3 regions of the Sporolactobacillus sp. KGMB 08714 genome follow, and region 1 is predicted to be linked to each of the others. Evidence: riboswitches for the same ligand, from Rfam matches in the RefSeq annotation. Region 1 holds a riboswitch; each other region holds the start of a gene.

Region 1 (3,279 bases):
ACATAGGCTGTCCCGTCTTTATAGATAATCTGAAGCCAGCTCCCGCTCGTCCCGACTACTTCCACTTCAGTCCCTTTGGACAGCGTGGCCAGTATCGTACTCCCGGTCGACGCCCCCGTCCTCACATTCAGAGCGTCCGTCGTCGTCCCCGTGTACAGCACTTTCGGCGTCGACGAAGAGCCCGAGCTCCCGGCCTTCTGCACATAGTCTGCGGATACGTACGCTGTCCCGCCTTTATAAACGATCTGCAGCCAGCTCCCGCTCGTCCCGACCACTTCTACCTCAGTCCCCTTGGACAGTGTGGCCAGCCTCGTACTGCTCGTCGATGCTCCTGTTCTCACATTCAGGTCGTCCGTCGTCGTCCCCGTGTACAGCACTTTCGCTGTCGAGGAGGAACTTGAACTCCCGGGCTTCTGCACATAGTCTGCAGATACGTACGCCGTCCCGTCCTTATAAACAATCTGCAGCCAGCTCCCGCTCGTCCCGACCACTTCTACCTTGGTCCCCTTGGACAGCGTGGCCAGCCTCGTACTGCTCGTCGATGCTCCTGTTCTCACATTCAGATCGTCCGTCGTCGTCCCCGTGTACAGCACTTTCGGCGTCGACGAAGAGCCCGAGCTCCCGGCCTTTTGTACGTAGTCCCCGGACACGTACGCCGTCCCGCCTTTATAAACGATCTGCAGCCAGCTCCCGCTCGTCCCGACTACTTCTACCTTGGTCCCCTTGGACAACGTGGCCAGCCTCGTACTGCTCGTCGATGCTCCTGTTCTCACATTCAGGTCATCCGTCGTCGTCCCCGTGTACAGCACTTTCGGCGTCGACGAAGAGCCCGAGCTCCCGGCCTTCTGCACATAGTCTGCGGATACGTACGCTGTCCCGCCTTTATAAACGATCTGCAGCCAGCTCCCGCTCGTCCCGACCACTTCTACCTCAGTCCCCTTGGACAGTGTGGCCAGCCTCGTACTGCTCGTCGATGCTCCTGTTCTCACATTCAGGTCATCCGTCGTCGTCCCCGTGTACAGCACTTTCGCTGTCGAGGAGGAACTTGAACTCCCGGGCTTCTGCACATAGTCTGCAGATACGTACGCCGTCCCGTCCTTATAAACAATCTGCAGCCAGCTCCCGCTCGTCCCGACCACTTCTACCTTGGTCCCCTTGGACAGCGTGGCCAGCCTCGTACTGCTCGTCGATGCTCCTGTTCTCACATTCAGGTCGTCCGTCGTCGTCCCCGTGTACAGCACTTTCGCTGTCGACGACGCCGAGGAAGTGCCGGCGTTTTTAACGTAGGCCGCAGATACGTAGGCTGATCCATTATTATATTTAATCTGCAGCCAGCCGTCCGCCGTTTTTCCGGTAACGGTCACCGTAGTGCCGCTCCGCAGAGTCGTCAGAATGGTCCCTGTCAGACTGGGCAGGAACCGGACGTTCAGGCTATCAGTGGTTGTGCCCTGATAAGCCGTAACGCTCTGTACTGCCTGTGACGGTGCCGCAGGCTGAGACACTTGTACAACATAAGCACTGTCAACGTACGCAACGCCGTTCTTGTATTGGATTTTCAGCCAATTGCCGTCCTCGCTTTTCCCCGCGATTCCGATGACATTAAATGTCTGTCCCTTATAGAACAGGCCGATCTTCGGCTGATCGGTCCCCGGCAGGCTGCGGACATTCAGATCATCCGTTGCCTGTCCTTCGTATGGCTGAAAAGATTCCTGAGCGGAAACCTGCGACGGTACTATACCGGCTGCTGCCGTCACCGCGGCCGCCGCTGCAAATGTGCCGATTACTGTCAAACCGCGATTTGGATTCAATGTGATCCACACCCCCACTGCAGCAAAAAATTAAAAATAGAATTTGTCATAATATGGAACTTGTTTTATAGGAAAAACTTAATAGATGAAATCCATTTCTATAGGACGAGGAGCATGCATAGTGCCGCTTTTCATCATCATTTATCAGGCCGGGCGGAATGATGCATGAAGATAGGCTGAAAAAGCAAAAAACGGAAATCCCCAAAAAGCAAAATAAAAACTCCCTCCATTTACGTTTCCGCTCAAACATGAGAAAAATACGGCAGTCCAGCCATCATAGCGAATCACGCCTTAGATCTGTGACTTTGCGCCACTGCTTTTCAGCAGCTTTGCCATTTAGAAAAGAGATTTGCAAACTAGCTGTATATTATTCAATATAAACCAGATTTTGGATGCCTGCAACATTACAGCCGTTTAAGCCCGCAACTTTCGAACCTTTATACGGCTTTTATACGTAAATAGGTCTCACTTTCATAGGAAATTATAAACACTGCTCATACTTATTATCGGATAACATTTAAAACATTTTAGACTTTCTTTAACAGCTTTTCATTTTTCCAATAAGGGCATTCTGCTCACTTGCAAAGGAAAATCCTTTATAAATCCGGGACAATTATCCCGCGTCTTGTTTCAGAGTTGGCCGGAACAGGCCCTGCTGAAAATGGCGACGCCGAGTCCGAAGAAGCAGCCGCCCGCCATAAAAAAATCGACGTCCAGCAAATTATAATCGCCGTTCGTCGATATTTTTTGATTTGAAACAAGTATTCCGTAAACTCCGTCTAAGCCGGGCAGGAGATTTCGATCACCCGGCCGGCTGCATGATGCCACTGACCATCGCGGATTAGCAGGAGGAATGATTTCCCAGATGCTGTCAAGGCCGGAACAGACATTCATCGGTTTCACTTAGTATAGGTGACCGCCTGACTTCCGAACTGTTCCCACGCCTCGACAAAATCTGATTTATCCGCCTTACTGCCGCCGCTGCTCATCTCGGGATCATTAAAATAGACATTATCTTTATCATAGCCCGTCACAAGAACCGAATGTTCCATAAAAGAGATGCGCATGTCTCCCTGCTGGGTGTGCCAGGTCTGCCAGTCTCCCTCAGGTACGGGCTGAAAATTTATGCTGACAATAACCCATACCGGAGTCCCTGAAGCAAGCCGCTGCTCAACCTGGTCCCATCCGTCTCCGCTTAGATCCATGACTCTTCCGCCCAGATATTGTCTTGCCAGATCCACTATCGGTCCGTGATAAACCGCCAATCCCGGGTCATCGGTATCACCATGATACATATTGCCGACAAAACCGATGTTCGGATTCCCCTGATAGCCTCCTGAAGAAAAAGGCACTTTTTTTACTTTCGCCGCAAGTGTCATCTTATCTACAGGAACGCCCGCCGAATTGAGAAGCATGGTCAGGCTTGTAATTTCGCAGCCATTCGGCAGTTCGGGTTTTTGACTGGTAAACG
Region 2 (3,279 bases), on a different contig from region 1:
TATCCGATGGGAGAAAACACGGGCCATCATCATCCTCATGACCACAAACAGATAAAAGATTTGTGCGAAAAACACATTAATTATTATGTTATGGGCCATTTAAAAGACGGAAGAGTGATCGAAGGAATCATCCTCAGCGTCGATCATGAAGCAGTAACCATCCTGGTTGCCGAAAAAGACAATCACAAAAGGGAAGAGGAGGATACCAGACAGTTCGGGCGCTTTCCCGGATTCGCCCGTTTTTCTCCCTTTCGCGTTCCCTTTCCCCTTTTCGGGTTTCCATTCATTACACCTTTTTGGTTCCCGTTTTGGGTCTGAAAGAATTTATATTTGCCCGGAAAACCCGGGCTTTTTTTGTTATATTACACTTTCTGTACAGGCTTTCCGGGGATGTTCAGCAACCATGCGGCGGGATCATTGTATCCTTTCTCCGAAGGATGAGGCCGGGGCGGTTTGTCCGTCCCTGCAGGCTCCCCGGCATTGCCTCGTAACCATGCGGCAGATCCGTTTGTATCCTTTCTCCGAAGAATGAGACCGGGGCGGTTTGTCCATCTCTACAGGCTCCCCGGCATTGCCCCGCAACCGTGCGGCAGATCCGTTTGTATCCTTTCTCCGAAGAATGAGAACGGGGCGGTTTGTCCGTCCCTGCAATGCATAAAGAGCCATTCAGGCGGGCATTTTTGACTGTGCCGGCAGGAAGTTTCGGCATTCGGCGATGGTCCGGCCTCTCCTGTTATCATGAGCCGTATTTTCTTAGACAAATGGAGGCTGAATCGATCATCCGCCTGTAAATGGGCATTTAATCCGTTCCGCTTCCGTCCATCCGCTCATATACTGCATCAACATGTAAGAGAAGGAGGTGTCGCTAATGGGGGCTCCTGTTGCTGATGGATACGGATACGGCGGAGGTTACGGCAATGGATTCGCGCTGCTTATCGTTCTGTTTATTTTGTTAATTATTATCGGCGCTTCGTTCTGGTATTAATCCACGAACGCCGACAAATTCAAACCCATTTTCAGCCATTCACCTTCTTTTGGGCAAACAGGGCATCTCAGCATCGAAAAATCGATTGATGGGACGCCCTGTTCTATTTCATCAACATGGATCAATCAAAAATCCGCGCAATCAGCCGCTCCCTTCCTTCATCGCCGGATACCGTTTTTCAGTGCCATTCACCCGCATCCACGGATCTTTATCAGCCAGAAAATATATCGCTGTCCGGCCCGTTTTATGCGCTGCTTAGCGAAAACGGCCATTTTATATCAATCTTTTCTCATTCCTATAATTTCTGATAATTTCTGATGAAAATCAAAAATCCGACCGTCGGAAAGCCTGACGACGCTCCGGACATTGCAGGGAAAACAAAGTTCCTTGATATGTTCTTTTAAGCACTTTATCAATGTCCATTGTAAAAAGTGAACCTTCATTTTATTATAAACAAGTCATCACACGCTTCACTTACTTTATTCCAAGCATATTATCGGTATTGTTTCTTAACAAATTTGTAGGCAATTAGGCACATTTATCTAGGTCTTTAAGGTGCTAATATACCTATAGGGCAAATTTTACGAAAGTAAAAGACGCAAAGCCACGGACCTAAAGTAGTATTTTGCCAGGGCAGCCGGGCTGCCGGGAATTTTTCCTGCACAATCAACTGAATGCTCTTTTCTAATTTGCCTTACATTTAGAGAGAGGAAATTCAAGATTGAAAAAAACCGTTCTCATTGTCGATGACTCCCATTTTATGAGAAATTATTTAAAAAACATATTAAACAGCGACACTTTCCGTGTGATCGGTGAAGCCGCCAATGGCTGTGAAGCCGTTCGCCAATATATGAAAGTCCGTCCTGATGTTGTCTTAATGGATGTGACAATGCCGATCCTAACCGGAATTGAAGCCCTGAAGAAAATAATCGCATTCGACGCAAAAGCAAACGTTGTCATGTGTTCATCCATAGGAAGCCGCTTAGCGATCATACAAGCCATTAACATCGGCGCCAGAGATTTTATCGTTAAACCCTATCTTCACAATCTAAATAACGTTTTGGCAAATACGTTCAAATGAATAATTTTCATTCTGCGATAGCCCCATCCCCACGTGATTCTTCCGTCCTGCGGCGGGCTGCCAGCGTCCGCTTTCAGTGCGGTGAGAAGATGGAAGCCGCAGTGCGGTAAACATACCCTTCAGCAGCACTTAAAAAATCGGCAGGAAACAGTGCAAAGCCAACAGCTGCGTATATGCGTATCATCGAAACAGATTTCAGACCCGGCGCGTTCCGATGCCGGATCCTGCTTTTCAGCATGGCGGAATCGCAGCCGCCGATAGCATAGCTAATTTTAAGAGCAGATGAGCAGGGAGGATATGCCGCCCTGAATAGGCATAATAGTCATCAATAGTGTTTAAACAAAGCAGGTCAGACACCTATGGCGGCCGCCGATCATACAATAACTCTGTGTTAAAAATTCCGGAAATGGAGTCATGCTTATGGTAACGTCTTATATGGACTATACGTCCCCTGATGTCGAATACTTTTTCGACATTAATAGAAACAGACTTAATACACGTAACGCAGAGAATTTTATTAATCGTTTGGGCCGGGACAATCTTAACACGCTAGGCAACACATCGCTTCTTGACATTTATCTAAGCCGGGGACATGTGATTGAACCCCACTATCATCAAAATGCGTCGGAGCTTGTCTATTGCATCTCCGGATCGGCCATCGTGTCGTTGATTAATCCCTTTACCAATCAAGTCGCAAATATACCCATCGCTCCCGGTCAAGTTGCAAATATCCCGCAAGGCTGGTGGCACTGGGAAATTGCTTCGCAAAATAAAACCCATTTACTCGCTATTTTTGATGCTCCTTACCCGGAATATATATTCGGATCAGACCTTTTAACAAAGACCCCGATTGAAGTGCTCGCCCATACGTACTGCCTGGATCCTCATCTGCTTAAGCAGGCCCTGGCCCCTTTGCAGGGACCATCCATTGTTATCGGACCGACTGATGAATGTCTGCAGTCAAACATTTACGGCCCAAAAAAATCAAACTCACACCCGCTGCCGAAAGATCACAATATGCCGCAGAATCCATACGCTCAAGATTCAAGATACAGCTACTGAGCATTTTCCTTCTTCTGTGAACGGTCCACTTTCTCCCCCCACTTTGCCGGCTATCTCCGCAAGCGGTTTTTTTTCGTACATTTTATGATGCACCGTTTCCTTTTTTTGCATAGCATTTTTTTCGTTCAATAAACCAAAATAATTCCGGGGG
Region 3 (3,279 bases), on a different contig from region 1:
GAGGATGCCGATTATGCGTCGGTCATCGTCAATCTGAATCAGCAGCAGAATGTTTATAACGCTTCGCTGGCGGTCGGCGCCAGGATCATCCAGCAATCGCTTGTCGACTTTTTGAAATAATATTGAATGGATCCGGCGCAGAGGGAATGGCTCTGTCGGACATGATAAGGAGAAGGGATTAAGGCGGATCATGAAAATCTTTACTAAGTATTTCGGCGAACAGGAAGTCGATGCGTCGGAAATTGTGACGTTTCCGGCGGGACTGCCCGGATTTTCCGATGAAAAACGTTTTATCTTCCAGCCTTTCGGTGAGGTTTTCTCCATTCTGCAGTCTATAGATCGTACAGAGATCGCTTTTGTCACGACGTCTCCGTTCCTTTTCTTTGACCGATACAGTGTGGATCTTCCGGATCATTTTGTCCGGCAGCTTGCCGTGCAGTCGAAGAGCGATGTGGCTGTCCGTGTTATTGTCAGTGTTCAAAAGCCTTTCTCCGAGTCGACGGCGAATTTGAGAGCACCGGTCATCATTAATACCCGGGACAGGGTCGGCAAACAATATATTCCGGAACGGTCTTCTTATTCACTGAGGGAGCGGCTGATGCCGAAAGCGGACACCCCAAAGAAAGGGGTATGAGGGGCATGTTGATACTGACACGCAAAAAGGGAGAGTCGATCCGGATCGGAGACATGATCGAGATAAAAATCGTTGCCGTTGACGGCGATCAGGTCAAACTCGGCATCAATGCTCCGCGGGAGATTGAAATCCACCGCCAGGAGATCTACGAGGCGATACAGAAAGAAAACAGCCAGGCTGCGGCCGGACAATTGCCTGAAGATGTGCTTCAGGCAATGAAGGGGATGAAAAAGGAGAAAAAGGATACATAAAATATGCCGTGGGCAGAGAACGGCGTCTCAGTTGTTTGAACGCTCTTTGAAAAGATTGCACGGCTCCTTTCGGATGCCCGATGGATGCAGGTAGAGCCGGATGCTTTGCAGAGCCCTTTATCCCGGATCAATAAGCGGGCCGGTAACGCGGTTTTGAGCTGTTTTCTGCCTCTTTGTGCGGGCCGAAGCGGCAAAGCCCATTTTTGACGATTGACCGGGAGATGCTGTGCGGGAAGCATCTGTTATTAATGGAACTCGTCTTTGGGAAATTATTTGAAAAATCTGATATAAAGTGAACGGAAACGGATCATTATGCCTGAAACTCAACGGTAAATCTTTGAAAATAAAGAATCGACAGCCAGCGGCCCGAAAGGCGGACAAACCAGCAAAATAAAAATTGAAGCGTATTCTCCCTTTTTCCCGTTCCGGCAGTCGATGCGATCCTTGCCGTTCCTTTACCCCGCATTCGGATAAGCAAAATGATAGAATCCGTTTGTGGGGTTTCATTCTGCCAATCAGGGAAAAAACTGTACCATTGATCTTTTTAACGCTAAAAAGACCGCCGGATCTGACAAAATGCTTCTTATATCGGAACAAAAATGAAAAACAGGTTTGACAGAAAATACACCCGAATAGGTAAAAAAGCATTGGAATGAATAACCATTTATGATATAACAAGGTCGTATTCATGTTAACTTTTGAAAAAAGGCACCCTTGTCGAAAGATAAGGTCGCAAAGCCGCGGGCCTAAAGCGAGGTTCGAGATCGCCAAGGCGGCCGGGCTGCCGAAAAAGTTGAGGCTTGAGAGGCTCGTCAACGTTCGGAGCAGTTTTTTTTGTTAAGAACTATAAAATTTTTCAAAGACTGGGCCAGAGCGGCCGGGCAAATTAAATTATCTTTGGGCCGGCCGGCTCATGGCCTGGTGAGAGGAGATGAGCCAAGGTGCAGCAGGAAAGCGGTTTTATAAAAGATGAGTTGTTTGAGCATCATTTTCAGCCGATCGTTGATCTGACTGATTGCACGGTCAGAGCTCATGAGGCGCTTTTTCGATCCCAATTTTTCGCAAGCCCCGAACAGGCTTTTCAGTTGGCAGTAAAAAAAGAGCAGCTTTACGAATTAGATTCGCGGTCTGTTCGCAAAGCCGTTGATACGTACTTAAAAGCAGGTTACTTTGAGAAAGGGAAAAAATTATTTATCAATGTATACCCATCTACCGTACTTAATAAAAGTTTTTTTTCCTTAATCGATCATATTATTGATCGTTTTCCCGGTTTAAGTCAATCCATTATTTTAGAATTTGTGGAAAATGAGAGAATCAGAGACTTTAATAAAATAGAAAACGCCGTCAAAGAGTTGAAGAAGTACGGATTGGGAATGGCCATAGACGATTTCGGCAAGGGCATTGACGATATCAACAGAACGATCGAGCTTGATGCGGACTACATCAAACTCGACAGATATTTCACCTCTCATTTGTTTACATCAAAAAGGAAACAAGCCTATGTTAAGTTTCTTGTCCAATATTGTTCTCAATTCAAATTGAAACCGATCCTTGAAGGAATAGAAACAGCCTGTGATATTGACGTTGCGCGATCGCTCGGCATTCGCTATGCTCAGGGCTACGCCCTCGGGAAACCGCAGCCACTTACCGGTATATCGTGAGGTGCTGACCGATGATTGTTTACGCGGCTGTCGCAGGCTTTATCGCTGCAGAAATCATCATGACAGCCATCGTCTATCTGATATTCCGTGCCCATTATCAGGGAGTCGTCGAACATGAGAGAAAAATCATCGTCGGATTAAAAAGGCAGTCGGCTGCGGTGCATCGGTATGATCACTTGAGGGTCGACAAGGGCGAAAGGAGGAAACATCACAGAATCCTGCTGGATCATGAAGGGTGTACCGTCCGGATTGTTGATTTCGGAGATCGTTCCCTGCAGGCTCTGAATAATAAGACAATCCATGCCGAGCTTATCGATATCAGCCTTGGCGGCCTCAAGTTTGCCTGCAGGCTTAACTTCCCGATTGTCGAGGACGTGCTGATCAACATTTCATTTCAGGCGGAAGATAAAACGCCGATTTATCTGGTCGGTACCGTGGTCAGAAAAGAAATAAAACATGAACGGAGGGAGATCTTTTACGGCGTGCAGTTCCGCAGCCTGACGGCAAGGGAGGAAACGGCGATCCAGAATTTCATCAATCAGAAGGAACTGGCCAAAAAGAAGCTCGGCTTGATGAATCCAAGGTGATTCTGATCGCGAAACGAAAGGGCAGGCTTTGGAACTCATAAAAGACGCTCAGAATGATTGCGCCCCCCGCATTTACGATCAGGTTTTTTGAGAGGAGATATTCCGTTTCAGAAGAGCTCCGTGCCACCTCACCGGCAGCAAGTCCT

The links. A riboswitch is a leader RNA that binds a small molecule or an ion and turns the genes downstream of it on or off. The one in region 1 is predicted to bind cyclic di-GMP.
Region 2: linked by a shared signal. The riboswitch ahead of Q6A92_RS14975 (response regulator) and the one ahead of Q6A92_RS16770 (SH3 domain-containing protein) in region 1 are both predicted to bind cyclic di-GMP.
Region 3: linked by a shared signal. The riboswitch ahead of Q6A92_RS19070 (EAL domain-containing protein) and the one ahead of Q6A92_RS16770 (SH3 domain-containing protein) in region 1 are both predicted to bind cyclic di-GMP.

What each region holds. Positions count from the first base shown of each region.
Region 1 is NZ_JAUUBW010000045.1:111,738-115,016, reverse strand. It holds gene Q6A92_RS16770 (SH3 domain-containing protein) at 1-1,808, opposite strand, end outside; cyclic di-GMP riboswitch class I at 2,067-2,152, opposite strand; gene Q6A92_RS16765 (C39 family peptidase) at 2,708-3,279, opposite strand, start outside.
Region 2 is NZ_JAUUBW010000035.1:285-3,563, reverse strand. It holds gene Q6A92_RS14985 (hypothetical protein) at 1-318, shown strand, start outside; gene Q6A92_RS14980 (YjcZ family sporulation protein) at 869-985, shown strand; cyclic di-GMP riboswitch class I at 1,549-1,635, shown strand; gene Q6A92_RS14975 (response regulator) at 1,707-2,066, shown strand; gene Q6A92_RS14970 (cupin domain-containing protein) at 2,487-3,128, shown strand.
Region 3 is NZ_JAUUBW010000073.1:64,168-67,446, forward strand. It holds gene flgL (flagellar hook-associated protein FlgL) at 1-120, shown strand, start outside; gene fliW (flagellar assembly protein FliW) at 191-634, shown strand; gene csrA (carbon storage regulator CsrA) at 640-885, shown strand; cyclic di-GMP riboswitch class I at 1,583-1,674, shown strand; gene Q6A92_RS19070 (EAL domain-containing protein) at 1,827-2,546, shown strand; gene Q6A92_RS19075 (PilZ domain-containing protein) at 2,558-3,133, shown strand.